DNA from 4 places in the Priestia sp. YIM B13552 genome. Region 4 is predicted to be linked to each of the others. Evidence: predicted binding sites of a transcription regulator. Region 4 holds the regulator's gene; each other region holds the start of a gene.
The links. The regulator Rex, encoded in region 4, represses fermentation and respiration genes when NADH is low (regulators of the CRP and FNR family bind a similar motif). The targets are predictions, from matches to a motif close to TTGTGAAATATTTCACAA.
Positions count from the first base shown of each region.

Region 1: ACFX40_RS17335 (anion permease) is a predicted target of Rex. The motif match lies at 3,128-3,145, and genes of this name have one in related genera.
Region 2: ACFX40_RS17780 (AtpZ/AtpI family protein) is a predicted target of Rex. The motif match lies at 1,935-1,952, and genes of this name have one in related genera.
Region 3: ACFX40_RS17400 (cytochrome ubiquinol oxidase subunit I) is a predicted target of Rex. The motif match lies at 2,473-2,490, and genes of this name have one in related genera.

Region 1 covers NZ_JBHZOU010000004.1:48,467-52,446, reverse strand. Annotated here, with positions in the region: gene ACFX40_RS17340 (alpha-amylase) at 90-1,541, shown strand; gene ACFX40_RS17335 (anion permease) at 1,571-3,004, opposite strand; gene ACFX40_RS17330 (class I SAM-dependent rRNA methyltransferase) at 3,280-3,980, opposite strand, start outside.
Region 2 covers NZ_JBHZOU010000004.1:145,586-149,565, reverse strand. Annotated here, with positions in the region: gene atpE (F0F1 ATP synthase subunit C) at 90-302, opposite strand; gene atpB (F0F1 ATP synthase subunit A) at 393-1,103, opposite strand; gene ACFX40_RS17785 (ATP synthase subunit I) at 1,122-1,493, opposite strand; gene ACFX40_RS17780 (AtpZ/AtpI family protein) at 1,500-1,721, opposite strand; gene ACFX40_RS17775 (S8 family serine peptidase) at 2,019-3,980, opposite strand, start outside.
Region 3 covers NZ_JBHZOU010000004.1:64,211-68,190, reverse strand. Annotated here, with positions in the region: gene cydB (cytochrome d ubiquinol oxidase subunit II) at 1-1,000, opposite strand, end outside; gene ACFX40_RS17400 (cytochrome ubiquinol oxidase subunit I) at 987-2,393, opposite strand; gene ACFX40_RS17395 (threonine/serine exporter family protein) at 2,696-3,151, opposite strand; gene ACFX40_RS17390 (threonine/serine exporter family protein) at 3,166-3,927, opposite strand.
Region 4 covers NZ_JBHZOU010000017.1:3,613-7,592, forward strand. Annotated here, with positions in the region: gene ACFX40_RS27235 (ABC-F family ATP-binding cassette domain-containing protein) at 1-1,517, opposite strand, end outside; gene ACFX40_RS27240 (redox-sensing transcriptional repressor Rex) at 1,976-2,614, shown strand; gene tatA (twin-arginine translocase TatA/TatE family subunit) at 2,668-2,853, shown strand; gene tatC (twin-arginine translocase subunit TatC) at 2,869-3,624, shown strand; gene ACFX40_RS27255 (YdiK family protein) at 3,650-3,877, opposite strand; gene ACFX40_RS27260 (CPBP family intramembrane glutamic endopeptidase) at 3,874-3,980, opposite strand, start outside.

The DNA of each region.
Region 1 (3,980 bases), on a different contig from region 4:
AAGAAAAAATATAATCAATTCCTCATTTGATTCTAAAGAACTATCCGTGAGCGATTATATCTTTTTATTTAAAAGGAGGATGATTTAACTTGGAACGGAATCATACAATTATGCAATTTTTCGAATGGCATGTGCCAGCTGATGGCGAGCATTGGCAACGCCTTAAAGAGCTCGCTCCTCAACTAAAAGAACAAGGAATTGATTCCGTGTGGATTCCCCCGGTTACAAAAGGTGTTTCATCAGAGGATAATGGCTACGGCGTTTATGACTTATACGATCTTGGCGAATTTGATCAAAAAGGAACCGTTCGTACAAAGTATGGAACCAAGCAAGAGCTGCATGAAGCGATTGATGCCTGTCATAATCATGGAATTAATGTCTATGTGGATATTGTAATGAACCATAAAGCTGCAGCAGATGAAAAAGAAACGTTCCACGTCATTGAAGTGGACCCCATGAACCGAACAGAAGAAATTTCTGAACCTTTTGAAATTGAAGGGTGGACAAAGTTTACATTTGAAGGGCGCGGCGATCAATATTCTTCTTTCAAATGGAACTTTAATCATTTTAACGGCACTGATTACGATGATAAAAATGGAAAAGAAGGCGTTTTTCGTATTGCCGGAGAAAACAAAAGCTGGAACGAAAATGTGGATCAAGAGTTTGGCAACTACGATTATTTAATGTTTGCGAATATTGATTACGATCATCCTGAAGTTCGAGAAGAAATGATCAAATGGGGAAAATGGTTAGCAGACACTCTGCAGTGCGACGGTTATCGATTAGACGCCATTAAACATATTAACCACGATTTTATTAAAGAGTTTGCCCACGAATTGTCCTCTTCTCAAGAAAAGCCCTTTTATTTTGTGGGAGAGTTTTGGAATCCAGAGTTAACAGCCTGTCAGGAATTCCTAGACGTGATTGATTATCAAATCGATTTGTTTGACGTATCGCTGCACTATAAACTGCATGAAGCCTCTCAGCAAGGAAGAGATTTTGATTTAACCACGATTTTTGATGATACATTAGTCAAGACTCACCCGTTGAATGTTGTCACATTTGTAGATAACCATGACTCTCAGCCAAATGAATCTTTAGAATCTTGGGTAGAAGATTGGTTCAAACAGAGTGCTTACGCTCTAATTTTACTTCGTGAAGACGGCTATCCTTGTGTGTTTTACGGAGACTATTTTGGGATAGGCGGAGAGCACCCAATTGAAGGAAAAGAAAAAGATATTTCCGCTCTCTTGCATGTACGCTATGACAAAGCATACGGCCAGCAAGACGATTATTTTGATCACCCGAATACTATTGGATGGGTAAGGCATGGTGTAGAGGAATTTGAGAAGTCTGGATGCGCTGTGGTGATGTCAAACGGTGAAGATGGCGAAAAGAGAATGTTCGTCGGCGAACACCGAAGTGGACAAACGTGGATTGACTTCACAAACAACCGAGAGGACCAAGTTGTGATTGAAGAAGATGGCTACGGACAGTTCCCTGTAAATGGCGGCTCTGTATCCGTTTGGGCTGAAGCATAAAAAAAACAGTGGCCTGCGCCACTGTTTTTTTACCATAGACCTAGCAGTTTCCACCACAAGCCGCCAATTCCAATCCAAATGATAATATGAATAATTGAAATTAAAAAGCCGAGCGACCACCATTTTTGCTGCGTTACATATCCACTACCGAAGAACACCGGGGCCGGTCCACTGCCGTAGTGAGTTAAACAGCCAAATAAATTGCTAAAGAACGCTAAAATTAATGCTGACAGTAACGGAGGCGCACCAGCGGCCACGATGACAGATAAAAATGCTGCGTACATAGCGCTGACGTGAGCCGTGTTACTTGCAAAAAAGTAGTGAGAATAAAAATACGCAATAGCTAGTACAATCAAGGCCGTCATCCAAGACATATGGCTAACAGTGCCTTTCATCAGATCACTGAACCAAGGAATCATGCCTAGATCATTTAAGAAAGTTGCCATCATAACCAAAACAGCAAACCAGACTAATGTATCCCATGCTCCCTGTTCTTTTTTGATGTCTGACCAGCTTAACACTTGCGTTAAAAGCAGCGCACATAGACCAATAAAAGCAGTTGTTGTTGCATTAATATTTAAATTAGCTCCAAAAATCCATAGCACAAGAAGAAGTAAAAATACGCCAATCATGTACCATTCTTCTTTCTTTAGCGGACCCATTTCATTTAATTTTTTTGCTGCAATTTCAGATGCTTCCGGCGTTTCTTTTAATTCTGGCGGATACAGCTTATAAATAACAAGCGGAATAACAATTAAACTAATAATTCCAGGTACGATTGCAGCCGCTGCCCAGCCAACCCATGAAATAGTCTTGCCTGTAATTTGTTCCGTCATTTTAACCGCAAGAGGATTGGCCGCCATTGCTGTTACGAACATAGCGGATGTGATCATATCTCCTTGAAACGATACTTTTGTTAAGAAAGCGCCGACTCTGCGCTCCGTACCGTCTCCAGTTCTCGATCCGTATGTTTCGGATAAAGAACGAATGATTGGAAGAATAATTCCTCCAGCTCGTGCTGTATTAGACGGCATTGCAGGTGATAAAAGCAAGTCACTTACGATAAGAGAATACGATAATCCCAACGTCTTTTTACCGAACAAACGAACGAAGATATAGGCAACCCTTGTTCCTAGACCAGTCTTAATAAAACCTCTAGAAATAAAGAATGCAATAACGATTAACCAAATCGTCGTATTTTGAAAACCGCTGAGCGATTGTTCAAGTGTTAATGTATTAGTTAATACAATAATGGTTAAAGATAAAATAGCTACACTGCCCAATGGCAATGGTTTAATGATAAGCCCTACGATAGTAGCCACAAAAATAGCGAATAAGTGCCAAGCCTTCACATCAAGTCCGGACGGAGGTGTAATAAACCATAAAACAAGTCCGATTGCCAGACAAATTAATAAAGGAATAAATTTCACTTCGCCGGCAGGCTTTTTTGTTGTTTCAGCCATAATCTTTCTCCTTTCATGTTTTTTAATAATAGTAGTATGCTCTTTCTACTTCACACCCAATACTTATCCCATTTAAAATAAAATAATTGTAAAAATACGTTTCGTAAGGATGATATTGTAAATTTGTGAAGTATTGAGCATAATTCCTTTATTATTTTATCATACATACTGACAATATTTATCTTTTCCCTTCATTTTATTCCCTTCAAAATAGCTTGTAAGCGTTATTTCATCACAATAAATAAGCTGCATGAGTTCATCATGCAGCCTTGTATTTAGCGATTTATTTTTTGAATAAACACGACTTTGAGATAATCACCTGACTTAAATTCTTTTATTGTTTTAAAATCAGCTGGAAGAGAGAACTGCTCCATCATTTTGTAGCGTTCCCCTTTTTCATTAAAAGCTTTTTCAATAAACGAATGGAATTTTTTCATATCAAAGTTACTTGCATTCGTAGATGCTACGATGACACCATTTGGCTTTGTAAGAGCAATGGCTTCTTTTAATAAATCTTTGTAGTCTTTTGCTGCACTGAACGTATGCTTTTTCGACTTAGCAAAGCTCGGCGGATCTAGCACCACAAGATCAAACGTCATGTTCTTCTTGACCGCATATTTAAAATACTTGAAAACATCTTCTACAATAATGTCCTGTGCTTCGTGATCAATTCCATTTACACTAAATTGCTCAATTGTTTTTGCCAAGCTGCGATTGGCTAAATCAACACTTGTTGTTTTCGCGGCTCCTCCAAGAGCGGCCGCCACTGAAAATGCGCCTGTATACGAAAACATGTTTAGAACGGTCTTTCCTTTTGCATATTTATCTCGAATCGTTTTACGGACGTCTCGCTGATCTAAAAAGACTCCCACCATCGCTCCGTCATTTAAGTAAACGGCAAAACGAATACCATTTTCTTTTACAATAAGAGGGAACTCACCTTTATCCCCTGCTACAAAATCATCTTCTTCAATAT
Region 2 (3,980 bases), on a different contig from region 4:
AGAGACTCCACATATATAATTTACTTATTAAAGACATAAAGTAATGGCGAAGGTTCTTTTGAATGATCTTCGCCACATGTAACACATTATTATTTACCTTGTACCATGAATGCAATAACTACGGCGATAATTGGAAGCGCCTCAACTAAGGCAACCCCAACGAACATCATTGAAGTTAATGTACCACGTGCTTCTGGTTGGCGAGCTGTGCCTTCAATCGTCTTAGAAACGATAAGACCGTTACCAATACCAGCACCTAGTGCCGCTAAACCAATCGCAATTGCAGATGCTATTAAACCCATTTTATAAAGTCCTCCCTTAATATATATGATTTTGTTTAACAAAGTTTTGTTTTGTCCAAATTGGGTATTACTTGAACAAAGCTTTATAAATTAATGGTCGCTACTCACTTTGTGAGATAAATAAACCATCGTTAACATTGTGAAAATGAAGGCCTGAATTGCGCCTACAAAAATACTAAATCCTTGCCATAAAAGCATTGGAATAGCAGCTCCAATTGTACCTAAGAAGCCTGTTGTTGCTAAACCAGCTAGCAAGCTTAACAAAATTTCCCCAGCATAAATATTACCGTAAAGACGAAGGCCAAGCGTTAACGTATTGGCAAACTCCTCGATAATCTTAAGCGGGAATAAAAATGCCATTGGCTTGAAGTAATCTTTCGTGTATGCAGAGAAACCTCGCATTTTAATACCATAATAATGTGATAGTACAACTACCATAACGGCTAACGTCAGCGTAATTGCTGGATCAGCGGTTGGCGATTTCCACCATAAGTTATGGTCAATCACGATGGCAAATGGAAGACCCAACATATTTGACACAAAAATGTACATAAGTAAAGTTACACCTAGCGTCAAAAAGCGGCCACCTGTTTTCCAATCCATATTGCTATTAACGAGTCCTTTAACAAAATCTAAGACCCATTCAATAAAGTTTTGTGCACCGCTTGGCTTCATAGCAAGAGTACGAGTACATAAAACTGCAATTAAGAATACAATAACAGAAGCTACGGTAACCATAAGCAAGTTACTTTGACTAAAAGTAAGGCCTAGAAACTCTATAGTTGGTGATTCATGACCCAACTGTGTTCACCTCTCTTTCTATCTTCTACGCATATTTTGAACAACTAAATCTATGATAATGACAACATAATACGTCATTAATCCCACAACTACACTAATAATATGAAAGGTTTTTGGATAAGAGATGGTAATCACAACTGCGAGAGCAGCTGTTGCAAATCTTACAACAGTCCCAATTGAACGGGGCTTTTTCCCCTCATCCAACGCCTGTCCAAACTGCTCAAACTTTCTTACCAAGTTCCACAAATTATACAAACTCAGGGCGGTTCCTAAAATTAAACCTGCAAAAACAGCCTTATAACTTGTAAATCCCCAGCCGAGAACGTATAATGCTAACAAATACAATATGTATGAACGAAGTCTTGGAAAAACGTGCTGCAAATCCTGCATGAATTATTAATCTCCTGAAAAAAAATGGTGGACTGTCCGCAGCATCATAAAAACACCTGCTGCTAGCCCTGAAAGAAGGCCTAAAATCAAAAATAGTGGTTCGGTATCAAGCCATTGATCAGCCCATCTCCCAGAGAATAAGCCAATTAAGACTGAACCTGCTAACTGTGATAGAATGATTGACACTAATGCCATCGCTTGCAAAGGATGACGGTTGCGATCTTTCATAAGCTCATACCCCTTTTGCAAAATTTTCTTTTTTCCGAATTCTCTATCGTTTTTATAGCTCAATATATGATAGAAAGGCAAAAAAAATTGCTAAAAAAGGTAAAAACAGCTAATAAAATACGCAGAAATATCAACGGTTTTCACAGGTTGAAAACCTTATCATTTATATTCCCTGTAAGCATACAATAGCGTATATTTAATGTCAATGTGTTTAAGCTAAAAACTTCACAATCTCTTCTTATTGTTCACATTTCTGCCACACATAAAACCTCTTCAAATGAAAACATTTAAAGAGGTTCATTCAATCGTTATTGTACTGTGTACAACCTGCTCTTGTCTATGCTTTTTCACAAATGCAAATATTTGGTACGACCCCGGTACAAGCGATTCATCGATCGTTATTTTTCGTTTTCTCATGCCTCTTTCTACATCAACGTCAACATCTAAATACGATATAAACTGTAAAGACTGCTTATCAAAAAGAGCAACGCCTAACTCATCTGCTCCTTCAGGCAAAAACAGTTCATAGCTATACGTATTTTTCTCTTTTTCCGCTGCTACTTGCAATCCCATGACACGAGGATAATCTGGAATGCTAACCATGTACATATAAGGAAGCGAAAATGTTTCACGTGAATCATTTATTTCCAAATATCCGTCATATATACCTTTATTTTTAAAACGGGGCTGCACCGATAAAGTGACAGCTATTTCTTTTGTCTGATGTGGCTGCACCGTGACGGGTAATGGAACATCCCAGTTCACTCCTTCATCCCTTTTCGGAACGTTTAAGCGATACGTTTTTGCTTTATCAGACTGGTTATCAATTTTAAATGATAAGACTTTCTTTGATGGGCGCGTAAAAATACCGAAAGATAAAGAAGATGGATAAAATAAAGAGTCTGCTGTGACAGCTTTTGCTATTTGAATTCTCCCGGCTCCTTGTTCATATACGCGATACGTTTGACCGTTTAGCTGCTGCATTACTTTACTTGTGTTCATCAATGAAGCTTTGACTTGTTCAGGAGACCAGTTCGGGTGAGCTTGTAAAATAAGAGCACACGCTCCAGCTACATGGGGCGCAGCCATACTTGTGCCATGCATGCGTTCATATCCCCCGGGAACTGTACTATTAATGAAGTAACCAGGTGCGACGACGTCCGGCTTGATTCCCCAAGTAGTCGTTACAGGCCCTCTTGAACTGAAAGATGTAAGCAAGTCTTGAACCACTTGCTTGCCAGTGCGTAAGTATGGCTGTTGAGACTGAATGTGTTGATTAATGATATCACCGCTTTTTTTACTTACCCATATCACTGGAATATTTACTGACTCTTTTAGTTTACCGATTATGCTTTTTTCAGTCGGACTATATAAAATAACGGCTTTTGCTCCTGCCTGTTCAGCTTGTTTAATATTTTTTTCAACCGCATTTCCTTCTGCTTTTAGCAAAATGACGTTGCCCAACGCATGCTTTTGCTCTTTGGAGTATTGTTCATTTATTACACGCAGCGTTTGATTAAACGTCCATGGACGAGACCCTTCTACTGGCGCCATCATAATTTTTTCTTTGTTAAATCCAATTGTTAGAAATTGAACTGTCGTCGGGGAAACAGAAGCGCCAACGGAAATAGCTTTTCCCGCTGTACCCGGAGAGCCCACCGTCCATAAACCTGGACCTGAATTGCCGCTGGATGTAACCGTTACAATTCCTTTTTCAACAGCTCGATCTAACGCTAAGCTTGTTGGTAAATCCGGACCATTCACATCATTTCCTAATGATAAATTAATAATATCTACATCATCTTGAATTGCTTTTTCGATAGCTAGAATAACACTTTCAGACGTTCCAGCTCCTCCTGGTCCAAGAGCTCGGTATGCGTAGATCTCCGATTGAGGTGCTACACCTTTAATATTTCCATTTGCTGCAATAATACCGGCTACATGAGTGCCATGCAGAGTAGGCTCTCCTTGCTCCCGAGTGGTTTCCATCGGCTCATAATCTTTATCTATTACATCATACCCTCCCCTGTAGGTTTGTTTTAAATCGGGATGAGAATAATCAACACCCGTATCGATGACGCCTACTTTGATCCCTTTTCCTGTTAAGCGCTGATTATGAGTATCAAATAAGCCTCTTACCTGTTCTGAGCCAATGAAGGTTACACTATTTTCTTCTGCAACCTGGTAGTTTTTAATAGAATGTGAACCAATAATAGAAGGATTATGAGATAGTTTTTCCAAATCCGAGATGGAGCCATT
Region 3 (3,980 bases), on a different contig from region 4:
CCTTATGATCTACACGTTTTCTGAAAACGTAGTAGCTCCAAATTTGATAACCTAACACAAAAGGCAGTAATGCAATAGCAGCGTAAGACATAATTTTTAAGGAATAATTTCCTGATGCTGCATTATGAATCGTTAAACTATAGCTTTCATTGATTGAACTAACCAAAACGGTTGGAAACAATCCTGCAAATATAGAGGAAATTGATAAAATTAAAATTAAGCCAGACATAGCAAATGCCCATCCATCTTTTTTACGTGTAAGGAAAAATCCTGCTAGTAAATACACGAAAATACCGATGAAAAATGTATATAGCATCAAGCGGCTATGATTACTGAATATATCTGTTTCAAAAAACGTCATGCCTGAAAAGATAAGAAGTAATAAGGCATTTATAGGCAAAAGCTTCATAGCGACTTTCCGTGAACGATCTCTAATATCGTCCATCGTACGGATCGTGGCAAAAATAAGTCCGTGCCATAAGCAAAGCATTGTTAACGTAACGCCGCCTGTGATGGTATATAGATTAACAATATCCGAAAAGCCCGCATTCATTTGCATGTTGCGCTCAACAGGCAGTCCTTTCATTAGCGCTGAAAATAAGATACCAAAAATGAGCGGTGGAAAAAGACTTCCAAAGAAGATAACCCAATCCCATGCATTTTTCCACGCTTGTTTTTCAACTTTCCCTCGAAATTCAAATGCTACACCGCGGCCAATAAGCGAAAGCAAAAGAAGAACAAAAAGAACATATGACCCGCTTAATAGCGTTGCATACCAGTTTGGAAAAGCGGCAAACATAGCACCGATTGCTGAAATTAGCCAAACTTCATTTGCATCCCAAAAAGGACCGATTGTATTAATAAAAGCTCGTCGCTCTAAGTCGTTTCTTCCTAAAAAACGAGACACCATTCCAATCCCAAAATCAAAGCCTTCTAAAAAGATAAAACCAACAAAAAGAATGGATACTAGTAAATACCAGAATTCATTAAGAGAAAACATTGTATCCCTCCTTTGTAAATGGATCAGTTGATACTACTTTTGTATGTGCTTCGTGATCATGATCTGGACCTTTTTTAATTTCTTTAACAAACAAGAACACCATAATCACAGCTAAAATTAAATAAAAGAACGAAAACGAGATAATAGAAAACAGCAATTCACCTGCTGTTACACCAGGAGACACGGCATCTTCCGTTTTCATATAGCCAAATACAACCCAAGGCTGGCGGCCAATCTCTGTCATAATCCAACCTGCTGAGCTTCCAAGGAACGGAAAGGCAATGGCAATCGTCATAATACGTAAAAATAGTTTGCTTTCTTGAAGTTTTTTACGAGAAAGCAAGTACGTGCCCCAAATGCCTAATGCACATAATACGCCACCTAGACCAGCCATAATGCGGAAACTCCAAAATGTTGTCCGAACGGGTGGAATATAATTTCCTGCTCCATATTTCGCCGTATACTGCTCCTGCAGCTCGTTCATCCCAGGAACGGAACCTGAAAATTTCCCGTATGATAAGAAGCTTAATACATAAGGTATTTTGATTTCCCCCGTATTTTTCTTTTCATCGGGGTGAATATTTGCTGTCACCGTCCAAGCGCCTGGACTTCCGCTGTTTTCCCATAATCCTTCACTTGCGGCCATTTTCATCGGCTGTGTTTTAACTAAGTATCCAGCCTGTTCATGACCAGATAACGCAATTCCTACGCCTGAAACTAACCCTACAATAATGGCAACTTGAAATGATTTTTTGGCAAAAGCCAAATGTTTTTTCTTCAAGAGCATAATGGCACTGACACCCGTGATAAAAAAGGCGCCTGTTGCAAACGAACCTAAAATGGTATGAGGGAATTCAACCCACAGCTGACCGTTTGTTAACAATTTAAAGAAGTCATTCATTTCTAAACGGCCATTATTTAGCTCCATTCCAACCGGATGCTGCATAAAAGAATTAGCCGTTAAAATAAAGAACGCCGAAAAAATAGTACCTAGACTAACAAGCCAAATACATAGACAGTGCAGCCATTTAGGCAAACGATCCCACCCGAAAATCCACAGTCCAAGGAAAGTGGACTCCATAAAAAACGCGAGCAGTGCTTCAATAGCAAGCGGCGCACCGAATACATCTCCTACAAACCTTGAGTACTCTGACCAGTTCATGCCAAACTGAAATTCTTGTAAAATACCTGTTACGACTCCGACAGCAAAGTTAATCAGGAATAAGTGCCCCCAAAACTTTGCCATCTTTTTATACTGTTCATCTTTTTTTACTACGTACATCGTTTCCATGATCGCTACTAAAAAGACAAGACCGATAGATAGCGGTACAAAGATAAAATGAAACAGCGTCGTTGATGCAAATTGAATACGTGATAGTATAACTGTATCCATCTTTTTTCTCCTTTCATATATAAGAACATTCATCATTTCCATAGATACTTTGCTCATTTCTGAGCATCTTTTACTTACATTGTGAAACATTGAGCATAATAATTCGAGAGATATGCTCAGTGTTTCACATACATATGTAATATCTCTCTTTCTATTTACATAGTATAGTCTATTTTTTTAGCTGTGCACGTACATTTTTTGAACGTTTTTAGACTAAAACGTGACTTTCTTGTGACAAAAAAAGTGAAGGTTCTCTTTATTTTTCTCATAAAAAAAGCACGCTCTGATTTGAGCTTGCTTCTCTACGGTCGATATTTTGCTTTGGCATTTAATTTAGACTGACGAATGATTTGGTTGATGACTTCAGAAAACACAATACCAATGGCAATTGAACCTGAAATCATAAAGGCTTTTGCTGCAAGACTAATCGCTTCATTATAGTTATTTTCTACAAAGTTACGCATGGCATCGTATGCTGTTCCTCCCGGAACTAGCGGAATAATACCTGCTACGGTAAAAATAATGATCGGCGTTCGATAAATTTTTGCGTAAATTTGACTAATAATAGCAATAAAGAAGGCCGATGCAACTGTGCTTGGAATTTCATCTACGCCATAGAACGTTAGCAAATAGTAAATGAGCCAGCCAATCATTCCGACAAAGCCACTTTTTAATAATGATTCACGTGGAACATTAAAGATGATCCCAAATGCTGCTGAAGCAATAAAACTTGTAATTATCTGCTCTACGATATGCATATGATGCCTCCCTTCTATAGAAGCGTAAATACAATGGCAATACCTGCACCGATAGCGAATGCCGTCAGAAACGCTTCTGCTCCTTTTGATAATCCAGACAGTAAATGTCCCGCCATTAAATCTCGCACTGCATTGGTAATGGATAAGCCAGGAACGAGTGGCATAACGGACCCAATAATAATTTTATCAATTTGCGTGCCTAGTCCTGAAGCGACTAAAAGAGCTGATAAAAGTCCAATAACTAACGAAGCGGTAAACTCAGCAAAAAAGCGAATCGGAATAAGACGGTGGAAATACACCACGGTTAAAAATCCGAGACCTCCTGAAAACATAGCTGGAATAAAGTCCGTCCATAAACCTTGAAACATGATTAAAAAGCATCCGCTAGAAATGGATGCAGCTGCAAGTTGAACCCATAGTGGAAAAGCTACGTTGGTTGCTTCAATTTCTTGTAGCATTTCATACGCTTCCTCCAAGGAAATGTTTCCTTGACTGATTGTTCTTGAGACGCTATTTACCATGGTTACTTTTTTTAAATCCGTCGTTCGTTCGGAAATACGAATTAACTTCGTTTTCGTCGGTTCTTTCGTTTCAAGTGAAAACATAATCCCTGTTGGCGTCACATAGCTGTGGGATTTTTTTATACCGTAAGACGCTGCAATCCGCATCATTGTATCTTCTACTCGATACGTTTCTGCTCCGCTTTCTAACATAATTTTACCTGCTAGTAAGCTAACGTCCATAATTTCATATTTATCTAATTTTTGTTGTGTCATCAAATCGCTCCAAACATATTAAAGCTTGGTTTTTTCCCCTACAGCATACAGTG
Region 4 (3,980 bases):
TAACGGTCATGTGAAACAAATAACAGAGTTCCTGGGTAATCGATTAACGCATTCTCGAGTACTTGTTTACTATCTAAATCAAGATGGTTAGTAGGTTCATCCAAAATTAAGAAATTAGCTTTTTGAAGCATAAGCTTCGCAAGAGCCAAACGTGCTTTTTCACCACCGCTAAGCGTCGAAACGATTTTCAGTACATCATCACCTGAAAACAGAAAATTTCCAAGCGCTGTACGAATTTCTTTTTCAGGTTTGGAGGGGTAGTCATCCCAAAGCTCATTTAAAACGGTTTTATTAGACGTTAAATTAGCTTGCTCTTGGTCGTAATAACCAACCATTACGTTCGAGCCAAAAGAAATGGTTCCAGTCTTGAAGCTTAGTTTATCCACAATACCTTTTAATAACGTAGATTTCCCAACTCCATTAGGGCCAACCAACGCAAGGCTTTCACCTTTTTTAATCCGAAGGTTTGCGTCTTGGACGACGTATTTGTGTTCATCATATCCGATGGACACGTTTTCGAGGTTTAAGACTTCATTTCCGCTTTGACGCTCAATTTCAAACGAAAAACTAGCTGATTTTTCGCCTTCGTTAGGTCGATTTATTAACTCCATTCGATCGAGCTGCTTACGTCTGCTTTGCGCACGTTTTGTAGTCGATGCACGGGCGATGTTTCGCTGAATAAAATCATTCAGTTTTGCGACTTCATCTTGCTGCTTTTCGTACTGACGCAACTCTTTTTCATATCGCTCTGCTTTTTGTACAAGGTATTTAGAGTAGTTGCCCGTGTACTTGACCGTTGTTTTTTGTGTGACTTCATACACTTGATTTACGACCTTATCAAGGAAGTAACGATCGTGTGAAACAATTAAAATAGCTCCTTCATACCCTTGCAGAAACTGTTCCAGCCATGCTAAAGTTTCAATATCTAAGTGGTTGGTAGGCTCATCCAGAACAAGCAAGTCTGGCTTTGTTAAAAGCAGTTTTGCAAGAGCCAAGCGCGTTTTTTGTCCACCGCTCAAGGAGGAAATAGGGGTGCTATAGTCAAAGTTTGAGAAACGGAAACCGTGAAGAATAGATCGTGTATCCGCTTCATATTGATAGCCGCCTAAATCTTTGAACGTTACTTGAAGCTGATCGTACTCTTTGGTTAGTTTTTCGTATTGAACTGAATCATTAAAAATGTCTGGATCGCCCATCTTCGTTTCAAGCGTACGTAATTCTTTTTCCATCTTCTTTAACGGAGCAAAGACCGTCATCATTTCTTCCCATATGGAGAGTGTTGACTCAAGAACTGTATCTTGTCCCATATAATCAATGGAAACACCTTTAGGTTTAATAATTTCTCCGCTGTCATAAGAAAGCTGCTCAGCAATAATTTTTAATAAAGTTGATTTACCAGCACCGTTTCGTCCCACTAGGGCAATGCGGTCTTTTGATTGTACTTCTAACTTTATATTCGATAAAATGGGTTCTGCCCCATAGTATTTTGTAATACCGTTCAATTGTAGAATAATCATTTTTTCACCTCTAGTAGTATATCCATAGTGTATTTTAACATATTTTCAACTACAAGTTCTTCCTACAAGCGTTTGTAATTTGTAGAGAGACAAGGACAAATGATGAAGCGAATGTTTTGATTCATGAAATAAAATGATTTTACCTGCACATTTTATACAGGATACTATGTTAAAATAAGAGATAAGTGCATCTCTGAACTTATATATGATGGATGTAGAAAACCCGTCATGACTAACAAACGGATCCTTTGAAGAGCTAATTACTTCGTTCTAGCTACCGACTTTAAGTAGTGCTGGATAGACAAAAGCCGTCGGGGTGCGAAGCGGAGTATATATAAAACAAGAGAAAAGAGAGAGAATTGGAAGCGCTACCTCAAAGCGGTTGATGCTTTGTGAAAGGTAATGCAATATGACTTGAAAATGTTAGTAATGACATACATGAACTGAGGGGGTACAACGTGAACACTGAACAATTAAAAATACCACAAGCAACGGCTAAACGATTGCCGCTTTATTATCGTTTTTTAAAAAACTTGCATGCTTCTGGTAAACAGCGTGTTTCGTCAGCGGAGTTAAGTGAGGCAGTGAAAGTTGATTCTGCTACTATTCGCCGGGATTTTTCTTACTTTGGAGCATTAGGGAAAAAGGGATACGGCTACAATGTGAATTATTTACTTACATTTTTCCGTAAAACGTTAGACCAAGATGAAGTAACGAAAGTAGCACTTATTGGCGTAGGGAATCTGGGAACGGCCTTTTTAAATTATAATTTTATTAAAAATAATAACACCAAAATTGAGTGCGCTTTTGATGTGATAGAAGATAAAGTCGGTACAAAAGTAGGCGACGTGCCGGTTTATCACCTTGACCAATTGGAAGATTATATGAGTGATGATATCTCAGTGGCGATTTTAACCGTTCCTGCCACTGTGGCTCAGCAAATTACCGATCGTTTAGTGAATTGCGGAATTAAAGGGATTCTAAACTTCACTCCTGCACGCTTAAACGTACCGGATGAGATTCGACTGCATCATATTGATCTGGCTGTAGAATTACAGTCGCTTGTCTACTTTTTGAAAAATTATCCTGTTGAATAAGATGGACTGTGTTACGATTTCCTTAAGTCTAAATTAATAAGGAGAGTGGGAATATGGGGATTGGAGCAGGCAGTTGGATTATTATTGCGATTGTAGCACTGCTTATTTTTGGACCGAAACGGTTACCGGAGCTAGGAAGATCAGTTGGGCAAACGCTTAGAGAGTTTAAGCATGCCGCTAGCGGTGCCTCAGAAGATCGTGAAAAAGATAAACAGCGTCAAGTAGATGACAAAGAGTAAAAGGGTGATCATAGTATGACCGAACAAGAAATGTCAATATATGATCATATAGGAGAGCTGCGAAAACGCATTTTAATTGTTTTATTTTTCTTTGTCATTGCCACAATTGGCGGCTTTTTTATAGCGGATAAAGTTATTGTCTATTTACAGCATGCTGATGAGGCAAAAAATTTAACGATGAATGCATTTAGGCTAACAGATCCAGTTAAGATTTATATGCAGTTTGCTGTTATTATCGGCTGTGTACTTGCAGCTCCTGTTGCACTGTATCAACTTTGGGCATTTATTAGTCCTGGTTTATATGAAAAAGAGCGGAAGGTAACGCTTGGATATATTCCTGTTTCCATTTTTCTCTTTATCGGCGGTGTCTCTTTTTCTTATTTTGTGTTGTTTCCATTTGTCGTCGATTTTATGACGCGCGTTTCTGATGAGCTGAATGTAAACCAAGTGATTGGCATTAATGAATACTTTTCTTTTTTAATGCAGCTCACACTGCCTTTTGGGCTGTTGTTTCAGCTTCCTGTTGTCGTCATGTTTTTGACGCGATTAGGAATTATCACGCCTATGTTTTTATCTCAAATTCGAAAGTATGCCTATTTCGTACTGCTAGTTATTGCCGCACTTATTACACCACCAGAATTGCTCTCGCACATGATGGTGACAGTGCCGCTCTTAATTTTGTATGAAATCAGCATCATTATTTCCCGCATTTCGTATCGCAAAGTGTTAAAGGCAAGGGCAGAGCAAGAAAAAGAAGATGTTAGTATGTAAAAAAACCACTGAAACAGTGGTTTTTTTATTTAGATGAATCATCTTGATTTTTATAGTGCTGCTGCAACTTTTTAATTTTATAGTGCAAGATAAAAATGCGAACCGCAAATCTGAAATCGAATGCGGCTACGAGTGCAAATAAGATCGTAGGGAAGTTCCACACGGTTTCCTGAGCATTTTGAATAGCCAGGTAGGTGAATAAAATCCCCATAATAATATAAATAAACCCTCGTGTTAAAGGGATATTCTTCATAAAAACATGCCTCCAAAAATAAACTGCATTTGTTCTGCTTGCTTTTGCATTTCTATAATTTTATCTGCAAAAATAGTTTGAGATAAAATAACGATTGTATTCA